Regions from separate parts of the Clostridium budayi genome, predicted to be linked through region 1. Evidence: riboswitches for the same ligand, from Rfam matches in the RefSeq annotation. Region 1 holds a riboswitch; each other region holds the start of a gene.
What was found. A riboswitch is a leader RNA that binds a small molecule or an ion and turns the genes downstream of it on or off. The one in region 1 is predicted to bind S-adenosylmethionine.

Region 1 (3,572 bases):
AAGTTTAAATTCAGAAGATGAAAGTAGCAATAAAATATTAAATGAAGAAGAGAAAAATATAGAATCACAAAAAAAAGATACAAGTAATAAGGAAGATAACAAAGCAGTTCAAAGTAATGCAGCTTTATTTATAGTAAAAAAAGAAGAGATACTTGATAGATTATCATTTAAAGATAAGACAAAATTATTATCAGTAGCAAACAAAATGTCTGCAGTTGATGTTGAAAGAATAAAAGAAAGTTTAGAAAAAAAGAATGGAAAAGAAGGAGTAGCAGAGGCATTTAATATAATTAAACGTAGACTTACGGATGAAGACTATAAAGAAATTAAGGAGATATTATCACCTTATATAAATATAAAGTTATTAGAAGGCATGAACTAATATAAAAATATGTTTATTGATAAAAATAGGAGTATTTTAGAGATATAGGTAGAATATAAAATATAATCTCCATATTTGACCTGTTTTGTCATTTGAAATATAGGGTAGGAGACTATATACTAACTATTGTCGGTTGGGCAAACGCCTAACAGACAAGAAAAAATAAAGTTTTGGTGGAGTTCCCGAGTGGCCAAAGGGGGCAGACTGTAAATCTGTTGTCAGTTGACTTCGAAGGTTCGAATCCTTCCTCCACCACCATTTTATGGGCGCATAGCTCAGCTGGGAGAGCACCTGCCTTACAAGCAGGGGGTCACAGGTTCGATCCCTGTTGTGCCCACCATAAAATTTTAAAAATGATATATTGCTGATGTGGCTCAATTGGCAGAGCAGCTGACTTGTAATCAGCAGGTTATCGGTTCAAGTCCGATCATCAGCTCCAAACTAGGTGGAGTTCCCGAGTGGCCAAAGGGGGCAGACTGTAAATCTGTTGTCAGTCGACTTCGAAGGTTCGAATCCTTCCTCCACCACCATTTATGGGCGCATAGCTCAGCTGGGAGAGCACCTGCCTTACAAGCAGGGGGTCACAGGTTCGATCCCTGTTGTGCCCACCATATCATTTTTGAATTTTATAATTAAAACTTTATATGCTGATGTGGCTCAATTGGCAGAGCAGCTGACTTGTAATCAGCAGGTTATCGGTTCAAGTCCGATCATCAGCTCCAATTTAGGTGGAGTTCCCGAGTGGCCAAAGGGGGCAGACTGTAAATCTGTTGTCAGTTGACTTCGAAGGTTCGAATCCTTCCTCCACCACCATTAACATCAAGAATATTCTTGATGTTTTTTTATTTATCTAAATATTTAGTATTTTAATAAGTGGTGAATATTAACAATAAAATATTAAGTTATATATTTACAAAATATTATGTTATAAAAAAACACTATATAGGTAAAGCTAATAATATAGCAATTAATAGGTAAATTTAAATAAAAATAGAGAGAAAAAAATTGTGAACTTATAAAATATAGAAGAATTTTACATGAATAAAATGTATTGACTAGCTAAATTCTATGTGTTACAATTTTCAAAGAAATTCACTTAAAAATAAATACATAACTCTTATCAAGAGAGGTGGAGGGAAATGGCCCTTTGAAACCCAGCAACCTACAAATAATTTAATTATTAAAGTGTGGTGCTAATTCCTGTAGAGTAATCTACAAGATAAGAAAGATTAGGAAACTAGTTCTCTTCTTATCGAAGAGTTTTTTTTATTTAAAAAAATATATATTATAAGGAGAAGAAGAATGAGAAGATTATTTACATCAGAATCAGTTACTGAAGGACATCCAGATAAAATCTGTGACCAAATCTCAGATTCAGTATTAGATGCTATTTTAGAAAAGGATCCACATGCTAGAGTTGCTTGTGAAACTTGCACAACAACAGGTATGGTAATGGTTATGGGAGAAATCTCAACTAACTGTTATGTTGATATTCCAAAAGTTGTTAGAGAAACAATAAGAGAAATCGGATATGATAGAGCTAAATACGGATTTGACTGTGATACTTGTGCAGTAATGACAACTATCGATGAACAATCATCAGATATAGCTATGGGAGTTGACGAGGCTCTTGAATCAAGACAAGGTGAAAAAGATGATGTTGAAGCAGTAGGTGCTGGAGACCAAGGAATGATGTTCGGATACGCTACAAATGAAACAGAAGAATTTATGCCAGCTCCAATTGCAATGGCTCACAGATTATCAAGAAGACTTACAGAAGTAAGAAAGAATGGTACTTTAAAATACTTAAGACCAGACGGAAAAACTCAAGTTACAGTTGAATACGAACACGACAAGCCAAAGAGAATAGATGCAATAGTTATTTCAACTCAACACGATGAAGAAGTAACTTTAGAACAAATACAAGCAGATTTAAGAAAACATGTTATTGATTATGTAATACCTGCTGAATTATTAGATGAAAATACTAAGTATTACATAAACCCAACAGGAAGATTCGTTGTTGGTGGACCACAAGGAGATAGTGGATTAACAGGAAGAAAGATCATCGTTGATACTTACGGCGGAATGGGAAGACACGGTGGTGGAGCATTCTCAGGAAAAGACCCAACAAAGGTTGATAGATCAGCAGCATACGCAGCAAGATGGGTTGCTAAGAACTTAGTTGCAGCAGGAATAGCTGATAAGTTAGAAATACAATTAGCTTATGCTATAGGTGTTGCAAAGCCAGTTTCAATCCAAGTAGATACATTTGGAACAGGAAAGAAATCAGAAGAAGAAATAGTTGAAATAGTACAAAAGGTATTCGATTTAAGACCAGGTGCTATAATAAGAGACTTAGATCTTAGAAGACCTATATACAAACAAACAGCAGCTTATGGACATTTCGGAAGAACAGATGCTGAATTACCATGGGAAAACTTAGATAAAGTAGAAGAAATCAAAAAATACATGTAATTATAAAAGGTGCTCTTAAATAGAGCACCTTTTTTTACCATCCTCCAGAAGAACCTCCACCGCCGGAAGAACCTCCGCCGAAACCGCCGAAGCCTCCACCACCAGAAGAGCCTCCGCCAAATCCACCGAAGCCTCCACCTCCAGAAGGGCCTCCGCCTCTATGGTTTCTTCCTCCGTTTAAAAAGATAAATGTTAAAATAGTTGAGAAAATTCTTCCATTATTAAATATTAAATCGTATAGAAATAAAATTACTAATACTATAAATATAAATGTATAACTATAAGAAGATTTATCCTTAGATGGAATTTCTACATTTAAAGATTTAGTTAAAGTAACACCGTATTCTTTAGCTATAGTATCAGAAAAAGCACTATAGCTTTCTGAAAGACCTTTTCCAAAATCATTATTTTTAAAGTTAGGTTTTGCAATAGACTCCATAACTCTATTAGTAAGTGCATCAGGAAGTGCACCCTCTAATCCATAGCCAACTTCAACACGCCACTTTTTATCATTTAAAGCTAAAAGAATTAATAAGCCATTATTTTTATCTTTTTGACCAATACCCCAGCCTCTAAAAAGATTAATAGCATAATCTTCAATTGGTGCACCGTTAGTTGAATTAATTACAACTACAACAGCTTGAGCACCTGTTTTATCTTCTAGTTCCTTACCAATAGAAACAATCGATTTAGTACTCTCTGAATCAATACT
Region 2 (3,572 bases), 300 kb from region 1:
TGCTCTGAAACATTAACGCCAATTTTTCTTGTGGCATCTAAAACTTCAATAAAGTTTTTCTGAATATTTAGGCTTAAATCCCCATAACCTGGACTATATCTAAAAGTTAACTCTTCAAAATTTTCTATAATATCTTTTTCTATAAAATCACATACTTTATCACATAAATCTTCAACTGCTGTAGTTGAAACTGAATCTAATATCATACCTCTTGTAAGATCTATTCTCTCATATAATCTTATCTTCTTTTCAATATAATTTCCAATAGTTGCAACCATTAATATACATCTATTTGAGTCTATTAATAGTTTTTTTATATCATTTCCTTCAAGAACTAATGTTGTTCCAATAACCTCTACTCCATTTTCTAAAATATTTATAGGATATTCTTTATATATAATTTTTGGTGCAAATAACTTTTTTCCCTCTTCTATTGTGTCTTGTATTTTTAGAAGAAGTTCTTCTTCTATTTTTTGGCCTTTATAACCTAAATAGCGAAAAACTTCATTTTCATCAATATTTATTTCTATATTAGTCTTCTCCATAAATATTTAATGAAAAACCTTTCTCTAATATTTCTTTTGCATATTCCTTTGCTCCAAAAAGGGAAAGATCCTTATAATTACCACATTGAATTTCATTATTTGCTGGAACTTCTGTTGCCTTTAATACAATCTCTAAAACTTTTTCTACTGCACTTTTAACTTCTGCAGGGTCCCTATCTCCCCAAATAATCATATAAAAACCTGTTCTGCATCCCATTGGAGATATATCTATAACTCCATCTAGGAAATCTCTTATATTATAAGCTAAAAGATGCTCTAAGGCATGCATAGCTGCTGTTCCAAACGCTTCTTTATTAGGTTGTAGAAATCTTATATCAAATTTACTTATAGAATCTCCTAAATTACCTTTAAGATTTCCACATTTCCTTATATATGGTGCTTTGACTTTTCTATGATCTAATTCAAAACTTTCAACTTTTTTCATGCTATTGTTTCCCCCTTATTATTTATTGATTTAACTATTACTTCTATATTTTCTTTAATCCTTCTTGCAACATATGGGTTATTCATTGTGTATAAATGAATTCCATCCACCCCACTAGATGCTAAATCTATTATTTGTTCTATTGCATAAGCAATACCAGCCTCTCTTAAAGCTTCACTATCATACTCATACTTATCCATTATCTTTTTAAATTTTAATGGTATAGTTGCACCACAAAGTGATGTAATTCTATCTATTTGCTTCTTATTTACAACAGGCATAATTCCAGCTTGAATTGGTACATTAATACCGCTACCTTTTGCCTTATCTAAAAAATCATAGTATATATTATTATCAAAAAATAACTGAGATATAAAACTCGATGTTCCAGATTCAATTTTCCTTTTCATATTCATTATTTCAGCTTCAATACCTTTATTTTCTATATGCCCTTCTGGATAACATGCTGATATTATATTAAACTTTTCTTTTTCATTTACGTATTTTATAAGATCTGTTGCATACTTATATTCACCGGCTCCATTGTCATTATTGTCTCCTCTTAATGCAAGAATGTTTGTTATTCCTTCAAGTTCTAATCTCTCCATAATATAATCTATATTTTCTTTCTTAGAAGATATACATGTTAAATGTGCTAGCGCTTCTATGTTGTATACGTTTTTTATTAATGATGAAATTTCAGAAGTCTTATTATTTATAAGGCTTCCACCTGCCCCATAGGTTACACTAATAAAATCTGGTTTTAAAGTGCTAAGCTCATTTAAAGCTTTATAAATTGTTTTAACAGGTGAAGTATTTTTAGGTGGAAATACCTCAAAAGATAAAATTAATCTTTTACTATCAAAAAGTTTTCTAATATTCATAAAAAGCCCCCTTATTAATAAAAAAGGTCCTAGGATAATACCTAAGACCTGTAATCTTAAATTTATATCCTTATCTATCTGGAATTAGCACCACATTTTTATATAGGTTGCTGGGCTTCATAGGGCCAGTCCCTCCGCCACTCTTGATAAGTTTTTCCAATTGTTGTATTTTATTATATACTAAACACTTTTATTTGTAAATATATTCTATTTTGTATTATTAAAATATTCATCTTTAAATACAGCCATTAATATTACATCTGCGTACTTTCCTTCTCTATATAATTCCTTTTTTAACCTTCCTTCTTCCTTAAATCCTAATTTTTTATAACAAGCTATTGCTCTACTGTTAAACTCATATACACTAAGCTTTACTTTCTCCATATTACATTCATTAAAAATAAAATCTATAAGTGTTTTTAATGCATCATAGCCATAGCCTTTTCCCCAATAATTTTTATCTCCAATCATAATTCCAACTGTACAATTTCTATTTTTTATACTAGTCTCATTTATACTACATCCACCGATTATATTTCCACTTTCTAAATCTTCTATTGCAAAGTCATAAGTTTGATCATTAGCTCTTTTTCTTTTTACCCATTCCTCTTCTTGCCACTTTGTTAATGGAAGTACTGTTTCAAGATCTAGAAATTTTTTTACTTCATAATCATTTATAAACTCATAAAGTTTTTCTATATCTTCCTCACAATGACACCTAAGTAATACCTTTTTCCCTTTATACATAAATATTCCCCCTTCATTTATTTTTTATATATTACCAATTAAGGCATCATAAGTCAATTAAAATATAAAAAAAGAGTAAGCTAATGCTTACTCTTTTATGTTATGACCCTTTTACGGGTGATTATAAAATACTAATAAAATTGATGCACATGCACATAGGATACTAATTCCAACTATTAAATGTACAATTTGTGGCTTAGTAAGACCCTTTTCCTCTAGTCTAAAATGCATTTGACTTCTATCAGCTTGATATACTGGCTTTCCTTCATTAAATCTTTTTAGTATAACAAAGATATTATCAAATATAGGAACAGCAATTGCTAATACTGGTGCTACTAAACTTAATACAGTTGCTTGTTTAAATGCGCCATCTAAAGCGATTATACTAAGTATAAATCCTAAAAAGTTTGCACCTGAGTCACCCATGAATACTCTAGCTGGATATTTATTATAAACTAAAAATCCACCAATAACTCCAGCAAGTATTATTGAAACTGTTGCTGAGTAGCTTTGGCCTAATATAATTGCGGCAATAAAAAATGTACCTGACGATACAAGAGATATACTTCCAGCTAAACCATCCATTCCGTCTGACCAATTTATAACAGTTGTAACCCCAAATATCCAAGTTACACTAAGAACAAACTTTAAAAAATCATTTAACTCAATATACTGTCCTGTAAAAATGTTAGTAAACCCATTAAAGGAAACCCCTGCTTTAAAAACTATAATAGCTGCTAATATCTGTATTATTAATCTTGGCATTATAGGGAATTCTTTTCCCTTTGATTTATAATAATCATCTACAAGACCTATACATACTATTAAAATCGATGCTACAAATACCCAAAACATTTCATTATCAAATCCACCATTTGTAAAGTATAAAATAGTGAAAAATCCTATAAACATTCCAAGCCCTCCAGATAATGGAGTTATGTTCTTATGTTT
Region 3 (3,572 bases), 170 kb from region 1:
AATTTCTTTGAGTATAAACCAAGTGGCTCTAAATGTACTTTAGCTGTATATGTTAATCCTAAATTTTCTGATTTATTTTGTTCATTCAAATATGGAATGTGTTGGAAGAAGTTTGCATCTAAGCTTCCTTCTGATAATGCTTTATTTGGAGTTACATAATCAGTAAATTCTTTTATTTCAAGCTTATATCCCTTTTCCTCTAATTTAGGTTTTATATGTTCTACAATTTCTTTATGAGGAACTGGTGTAACACCTATTGTTATAGTCTTATCGTCCCCTTTACTATTTCCACCACAACCTACTAACGCTAATGATAATACTCCTACTAATATTGATGATATTATTGTTCTTTTTTTCATATTAAAATCCCCCTTTTTATTTTTTCACTTATTGCTTTTATACTTATTATTTTGAAAGTCTTTTATAAAAATAATTTCCTAGACTTTGTAGCCCCTGAACTATAATTATTAATAATATTACTGTTACAATCATGTAATCTGTTTGGTATCTATGATAACCATATCTTATAGCAACATCTCCAAGTCCACCTGCACCTATTGCCCCTGCCATTGCTGAATATCCAATTACACTAATTATAGTTAAAGTTAATCCTGAAACTATTGATGGTACTGCTTCTTTAAGCATAACTTTAAATATTATTTGACTATCTGATGCACCAAAAGATTTTGCAGCTTCTACAACTCCTTTGTCCACCTCTCTTAATGCACTTTCTATAATTCGTGCAATAAAAGGTGCTGTTGCTATAGTTAATGGAACTATCATTGCTTCTTTTCCAACAGTTGTTCCAACTATTATTCTGCTTAGTGGGAATACTGCAACCATAAGTATTACAAATGGAAAGCTTCTTAATATATTAACTATAAAATCTAGTACACTATATATTCCTTTGTTTGGTTTTAATCCATCTTTAGCTGTTAAAGTTAAAGCTATTGCAATAATGAATCCAACTATAAGAGCAAAAAATGTTGATAAAAAAACCATATATCCTGTTTCCCACGTAGCTTTTAATATTTCTTCAAACATTTATAATACCTCCCACTGAACATTTTTTTCTTTTAGATAATTAAATATAATATCTTTGTCTTCATCATTTATATTTATAACTAAATTTCCTAGAACACTTTCTCTAAACCTTTCTAGCTTGCCCCATACTATTGAAAAATCTACATTTGTGTCTCTTGCCATTTTAGTTATAAGTGCATTTTCTGATGAATCTTTTGGGAAAAATATTTTTATATTTATTCCGCTCTCTGGTAATAGGTCTATATCATTTTCTCCAAGGAATTTTTTAAGCGAAACTCCTGGCTTTAAAAATAATTCTTCAGCCCTGCCTTGTGCTTTAATTTTTCCCCCTTCTAAAAGTGTTATTTTTTCACAAACTTCTTTTACCACCTCCATTTGGTGAGTTACCATTACTATAGTTATCCCAATTTCTTTATTTATTTTTAAAATTAATGATAGTATGTCCTTAGTTGTTTTAGGATCTAATGCTGAGGTAGCTTCATCACAAAACAGTATACTTGGTTTTAATGCTAATGCTCTTGCAATTGCAACTCTTTGCTTTTGACCACCACTTAATTCTGACGGCATACTTTTAATTTTATTTTCTAAATCTACAAGCTTTAGTAATTCTAAAACCCTCTCCTTAACTTGTTCTTTTTTATATCCCCAAAGTTCTAATGGAAGTGCTATATTTTCATACACATTTTTTCTTTCTAATAAGTTAAAATTTTGAAATATCATTCCGATATCTTTTCTAAGTTCTCTTATTTCTAGTTTGTTTAAATCCTTAATTTCCTTATCCTTTATTAAAATACTTCCTGTATCATAGCTTTCTAATCCATTTAAACATCTTAAAAGCGTTGATTTACCAGCTCCACTATGACCTATTATTCCGTATATCTCTCCTTTTTTAACTTCTAAGGATATATCTTTTAAAACTTCTATCTCCCCAAATTTCTTTTTTAAATTTTTAACCTTTATCATATACTTAAAGCCCCCTTTTTTAGAAAATAAAAAATGCACTAGAGAATAAATCTCTAGTGCATGAAACGTTCCTTGCCCTATTAATGTATTCCCTTATCTATCAGATATTAAATCTGCAGGATTTAGCACCACACTAAAATAACAATTTAAATATAAAATATATTTAAACCTTGCTATTAATTTAGCAGGTTGCTGGGCTTCATAGGGCCAGTCCCTCCACCACTCTTGATAAGAATTCGATATTTTATTTTGTAAATAAATAATTTAATTTGAAATTTTATCCATAAACTACTTATATATAATATATTATGTTTTTAATACTTTGTCAATAACCTTTTATAAAAAATTTTTATATAATAATTTTTTATATTAGTTTTTAAAAATAATATAATTTTATATCTTTAGTCTTATAAAGCATCTGCCTTTCTAATGTGTTATTTATCATTAATCTATGTATAACTGATACTTATTGTTCATCATATTTTAGTAAATATTAAAATTTCTCTACGTCCCATAAAATATCTATAATTTCTCCCTCAGCATTATCATCTATAAATTCTAATATTTTCTCCTTCATACTATCTGCTATTTTATTATTTCCACAAATTGATGAAAGTCCTATTGTAATTAACTTATGATTATCCATATTATCTACTTCACCAAGGGAAATATTAAATTTATTTTTAAGCCTTTGACTTATGCTTCTAACTATCATTCTTTTTTCTTTTAAAGAATTAACCCATTCACTTCTTATTGTTATTTTCATAAGTAATATGTACATTTTCCCACCTCAAGCTTTACATAATTTGTATTTAATATATGCTCTATATTCTTATAATATTCCATATTTTTATTTATATAAATCATATTAACTTTAATTTATTTCTTTAATTAATCTATAGTGAAAAAGCCTAAGAATTCATTTTAAATTCTTAGGCTTTTTCACTATCTTAACATATAATTAAAATTGTAAAACAAATAATTACATAGTTGCAATTACTTCAATTTCAACTGGAGCATCTAGTGGTAGTTTAGCCACTTGAACACAACTTCTTGCTGGTGGTTTCCCCTCAAAGAAAGTAGCATAAACTTCATTAACTGCTGCAAAATCGTTTAAATCTTTAACGAATACAGTAGTTTTAACAACCTTATCCATACTTGTTCCAGCTTCTTCTAATATGTTTTTAATGTTTGTTAGACTTTGTTTAGTTGCCTTCTTAATTTCAGTAACTAGTTCTTTTGTTTCAGGGTTTATTGGAATTTGTCCTGATGTAAAAATCATATCTCCAATCTTGATAGCTTGTGAATATGGTCCTAATGCTTCTGGCGCATTTTTTGTATTGATTACTGTTTTTACCATAGTAAATTCCCTCCTTTTATATCTTCCATTTTCATTATAGAATTTTTTTCTACAAATGTCTAAATATTTTTATAATTTATTATTTTCCTTTTTTATGAAAATGTTATAATAATTGTGAGGATACAAAAGAGAGAGGTGTTTTTATGAATTTAGATAATATAAGGGTAGCTAAAGAACATATTAAAGATGTGGTAGTTAAAACTCC
Region 4 (3,572 bases), 190 kb from region 1:
ATCCTCTACTCGTTCAATCCCTACTGAAAATCTTATTAAATCAGGAGCTACCCCAGCAGCTCTTTGTTCATCTTCATTTAATTGATTATGAGTAGTTGTTGCTGGATGTAACAATGAAGTTCTTGCATCTCCTAAATGAACAACAAGTGCAACTAACTTTAATTCTTTCATTAAAGTTTTAGCTGCAGGGATACCTCCCTTTACTCCAAATGTTAAAATTCCACTTGCTCCTCCATTTAGGTATTTTTGTGCCTTTTCATACTCTGCACTACCTTCTAAGTAAGGATAATTAACCCAAGTTATTTTTGGATGATTACTAAGCCACTTGGCTATATCTAATGCATTTTTTGAATGCCTTTCCATTCTAAGTTCTAACGTTTCTAATCCTAGATTTGTTAAATATGCATTAAACGGAGTTTGAATTCCTCCTAAATCTCTTATAAGTGTTACTCTTAATTTTGTTATATAAGCAGCTTCTTTAAATGTCTTTACATAGCTTAATCCATGATAACTTGGATCTGGCTCTACAAATTCATTAAATTTACCATTATCCCAATTAAAGTTTCCACCATCTACAATAATTCCACCTAATGCTTGTGCATGACCATCTGCATATTTTGAAGTTGAGTGTATAACAATATTTGCTCCTAATTTTAATGGATTGCAATGAATAGGTGTTGCTACAGTGTTATCAACTATAAAAGGTACATCTAATTTCTTTGCTACTTTTGAAAACTTATCAAAATCTAATATATTAAGTCCTGGATTTCCTATAGTTTCGCCATATATAATCTTTGTATTTTCATTCGCCGCTTTAATAATATTATCTTCACTATCATCAGGATCAACGAAGGTTACATCAATCCCCATCTTCTTTAAATTAACCTTAAATAGATTTACAGTTCCACCATACAATGTTGATGCAGAAACTATATGGTCACCAGCCTTACAAATATTTAATATTGCAGTCAACGCTGCTGCCTGTCCACTAGAAGTTGCAACTGCCCCAACTCCACCTTCTAGTAATGCAAACTTTTCTTCTAATGCTGAAACTGTTGGATTAGATATTCTTGAATAAAGATGACCTTCATTCTCAAGATTAAATAATCCTTCAACAAAATCTGGATCATCATACTTGTAAGTTGTACTTTGATAAATAGGAAGTACTCTAGGCTCTCCATTACCTGGATTATAGCCTCCTTGTACGCATATAGTTCCCTTTTTAAATTCTCTTTTCATAAATTTTGCCCCCTTAATTTTTATTATTTATTATTTATTACTTATCTCTATCTTCTTATCCTCCGTTATTATTGAATCTATTTTAATATCATGTTCTTCACTAGGAACTTTATCTAATACTTGAAATTCATAAGCTAATGCTATTTTCTTAGCATCAATTTTATTACTGCTTAAAAATTTATCATAATATCCTCCACCATATCCTAGTCTATTCCCTTGTTTATCAAAAGCTAATCCTGGCATTACAATTAAACCTAAATTATCAACATTAAAGTTACTCTTATCCCCAATTGGTTCTAATATTCCATAACTACTTGTGACTAAATTCTCTAAACTGTTGATTTTTATAAATACCATCTCTTTTTTTATAACCTTAGGTACATATACTTCCTTTCCATCCTTAAGTGCATCTTCTATTAATATTTTCGTATTTATTTCAGAACCAAATCCAATATAAATAAAAAATTCCTTTGCCTCTTTATATTCTTTAGTATCTTTTAACTTTTCTATTATTTTTTTATCTTTAATTGCTTTTTCCATGCAATCTAGCTCATCTCTCTTTTTTATTATCTCTTTTCTAAGTTCTTTTTTCATATTTAAATCATCACCCTTTGTTTATATATAAAATTAAAGCACTAGAGAACAAATCTCTAGTGCTTAATTCACTAAATTCTTTATTCTCTTATCTATCAGTTTAACAAACCGCAGGATTTAGCACCACATATTAAATACTAAATATAAGTTCTTAATATAGGTTGCTGGGTTTCATAGGGCCAGTCCCTCCACCACTCTTAATAAGATTTATTTAATTTTATCTTCCTATAACAATCTCACCTTTTTTAATAACGCATGCATTTTCTTCTGTTATAACATAACGCTCTAAGTACTTATCAAAGATTTTGCTTGTTTCTTTCAAATAGAATTCATTTAAATCTACTTCAAATTCCACTTCACATCCTTGTATTGGGCAGAAATAAACTACTTCATCTTCATAATTTTCTAGCATAAAGTTAAGTATTTTAGAATCTAAAGTTTCACTAACAACTAAGTATGCAACTTCCATTCCTTTTTTCTTATGAATTAATGAGAATATATTTGCATTTATATCAGTATTATTTTCTTTAACCTTTACTATATACTTATTCTCATAGAACTTAATTATAGCTTTCTCTTTATTTTCATATTTATTTTCATCTGTAGTTTCTATCTTATGCTGAACTTCATGATTATATTCTGAAATTAATCTAATTAATTCACTATATTCAATATCAGATCCCTTTAACTCTGAAGTATCCTTAACTACAACAGTTTTCTCTACTATTTTTTCTACTTCATTAACATCTTTTTCTAACTCATTTATTTCTGTAGCTACAGAAACATTTTCTATAGAATTATTATTTAATTCTAAGTCGCTGTCTCCTTCGTTTCCAGTAGTGCTTTCTCCTGAAACTTCTTTTGCTAATTCTTGAACATTAGCCCATATATTATCTATATCTTTACTTTGAAGAGTAACATCTTCATCTTCTTCTGAAACTTCTATATCTTCTATTATATCTTTTGACATATCTATTTCTACTATATTATCTTCATCAATAGAAACTTCTAAAAGTTCTATATCATCATCATAATCTAATATATCTTCTACTTGATCTTCATCATCCATTAATTCTTTAAGTATATCTTTTTGTAGTTCTTCTTCATAAATTTCAGTTTCACTCTTTAAAGATACAACATCACCTTCTATTTTAAATTTTGGTGATTCAGATATAGCTTTTAAGACTTCGTCTTTATTCATTTTTGGAAACCACGTAAATACAATATTAATCTTCATCTGCTTTAAACCTACTAACATAAGTTCAAGCTTATTTAACATATCTTGAATGTTTTGCATACCTTGCACCCCTCACAAATTCATATTATTCCCATAGTTATGTCACATACTACTATTTTATATCAATGTGGTAAAATTTACAATATATTTTAATTTATTATAAATTTTTCGTTTATACACTTCTATTTTCCACCCTTTTTACTTGATATATTATTCTTACAACTAATAGTATAAATACAAACATAATTACTACTTCTAATATATAAATATTAATATTTTTAAAAACGAAAATAATGCTAATTAAAATTATTTTACTTATTTTATTATATATTAGCTAATACATATATTATCTTTCTAAAATAAAAAAGTGCACTCTTTTATTAAGAGTGCACATAATTAACATTTATATTTTATCAACTACCTTATCACGTAAGTTTTCAAGATCTTCAATTATAACCTTAATAACTTCTAGTTTTGCTTTTGCAAAATCGTTATCTGGTAG

Region 2: linked by a shared signal. The riboswitch ahead of metF (methylenetetrahydrofolate reductase [NAD(P)H]) and the one ahead of metK (methionine adenosyltransferase) in region 1 are both predicted to bind S-adenosylmethionine.
Region 3: linked by a shared signal. The riboswitch ahead of ACZ5TJ_RS11825 (methionine ABC transporter ATP-binding protein) and the one ahead of metK (methionine adenosyltransferase) in region 1 are both predicted to bind S-adenosylmethionine.
Region 4: linked by a shared signal. The riboswitch ahead of ACZ5TJ_RS13660 (5-formyltetrahydrofolate cyclo-ligase) and the one ahead of metK (methionine adenosyltransferase) in region 1 are both predicted to bind S-adenosylmethionine.

Annotation. Positions count from the first base shown of each region.
Region 1 covers NZ_AP042456.1:2,633,353-2,636,924, reverse strand. Annotated here, with positions in the region: gene ACZ5TJ_RS12690 (hypothetical protein) at 1-382, shown strand, start outside; tRNA gene ACZ5TJ_RS12685 (tRNA-Tyr) at 555-640, shown strand; tRNA gene ACZ5TJ_RS12680 (tRNA-Val) at 647-722, shown strand; tRNA gene ACZ5TJ_RS12675 (tRNA-Thr) at 746-821, shown strand; tRNA gene ACZ5TJ_RS12670 (tRNA-Tyr) at 827-912, shown strand; tRNA gene ACZ5TJ_RS12665 (tRNA-Val) at 918-993, shown strand; tRNA gene ACZ5TJ_RS12660 (tRNA-Thr) at 1,029-1,104, shown strand; tRNA gene ACZ5TJ_RS12655 (tRNA-Tyr) at 1,110-1,195, shown strand; SAM riboswitch class I at 1,497-1,608, shown strand; gene metK (methionine adenosyltransferase) at 1,685-2,860, shown strand; gene ACZ5TJ_RS12645 (TPM domain-containing protein) at 2,895-3,572, opposite strand, start outside.
Region 2 covers NZ_AP042456.1:2,331,805-2,335,376, forward strand. Annotated here, with positions in the region: gene ACZ5TJ_RS11180 (methionine synthase) at 1-545, opposite strand, end outside; gene ACZ5TJ_RS11185 (S-ribosylhomocysteine lyase) at 532-990, opposite strand; gene metF (methylenetetrahydrofolate reductase [NAD(P)H]) at 987-1,874, opposite strand; SAM riboswitch class I at 1,942-2,027, opposite strand; gene ACZ5TJ_RS11195 (GNAT family N-acetyltransferase) at 2,082-2,621, opposite strand; gene ACZ5TJ_RS11200 (MraY family glycosyltransferase) at 2,733-3,572, opposite strand, start outside.
Region 3 covers NZ_AP042456.1:2,463,425-2,466,996, forward strand. Annotated here, with positions in the region: gene ACZ5TJ_RS11815 (MetQ/NlpA family ABC transporter substrate-binding protein) at 1-359, opposite strand, end outside; gene ACZ5TJ_RS11820 (methionine ABC transporter permease) at 406-1,044, opposite strand; gene ACZ5TJ_RS11825 (methionine ABC transporter ATP-binding protein) at 1,045-2,007, opposite strand; SAM riboswitch class I at 2,098-2,242, opposite strand; gene ACZ5TJ_RS11830 (DUF503 domain-containing protein) at 2,501-2,788, opposite strand; gene ACZ5TJ_RS11835 (RidA family protein) at 2,990-3,367, opposite strand; gene ilvA (threonine ammonia-lyase) at 3,511-3,572, shown strand, end outside.
Region 4 covers NZ_AP042456.1:2,822,795-2,826,366, forward strand. Annotated here, with positions in the region: gene ACZ5TJ_RS13655 (O-acetylhomoserine aminocarboxypropyltransferase/cysteine synthase family protein) at 1-1,239, opposite strand, end outside; gene ACZ5TJ_RS13660 (5-formyltetrahydrofolate cyclo-ligase) at 1,270-1,833, opposite strand; SAM riboswitch class I at 1,919-2,040, opposite strand; gene ACZ5TJ_RS13665 (hypothetical protein) at 2,051-3,130, opposite strand; gene ACZ5TJ_RS13670 (hypothetical protein) at 3,474-3,572, opposite strand, start outside.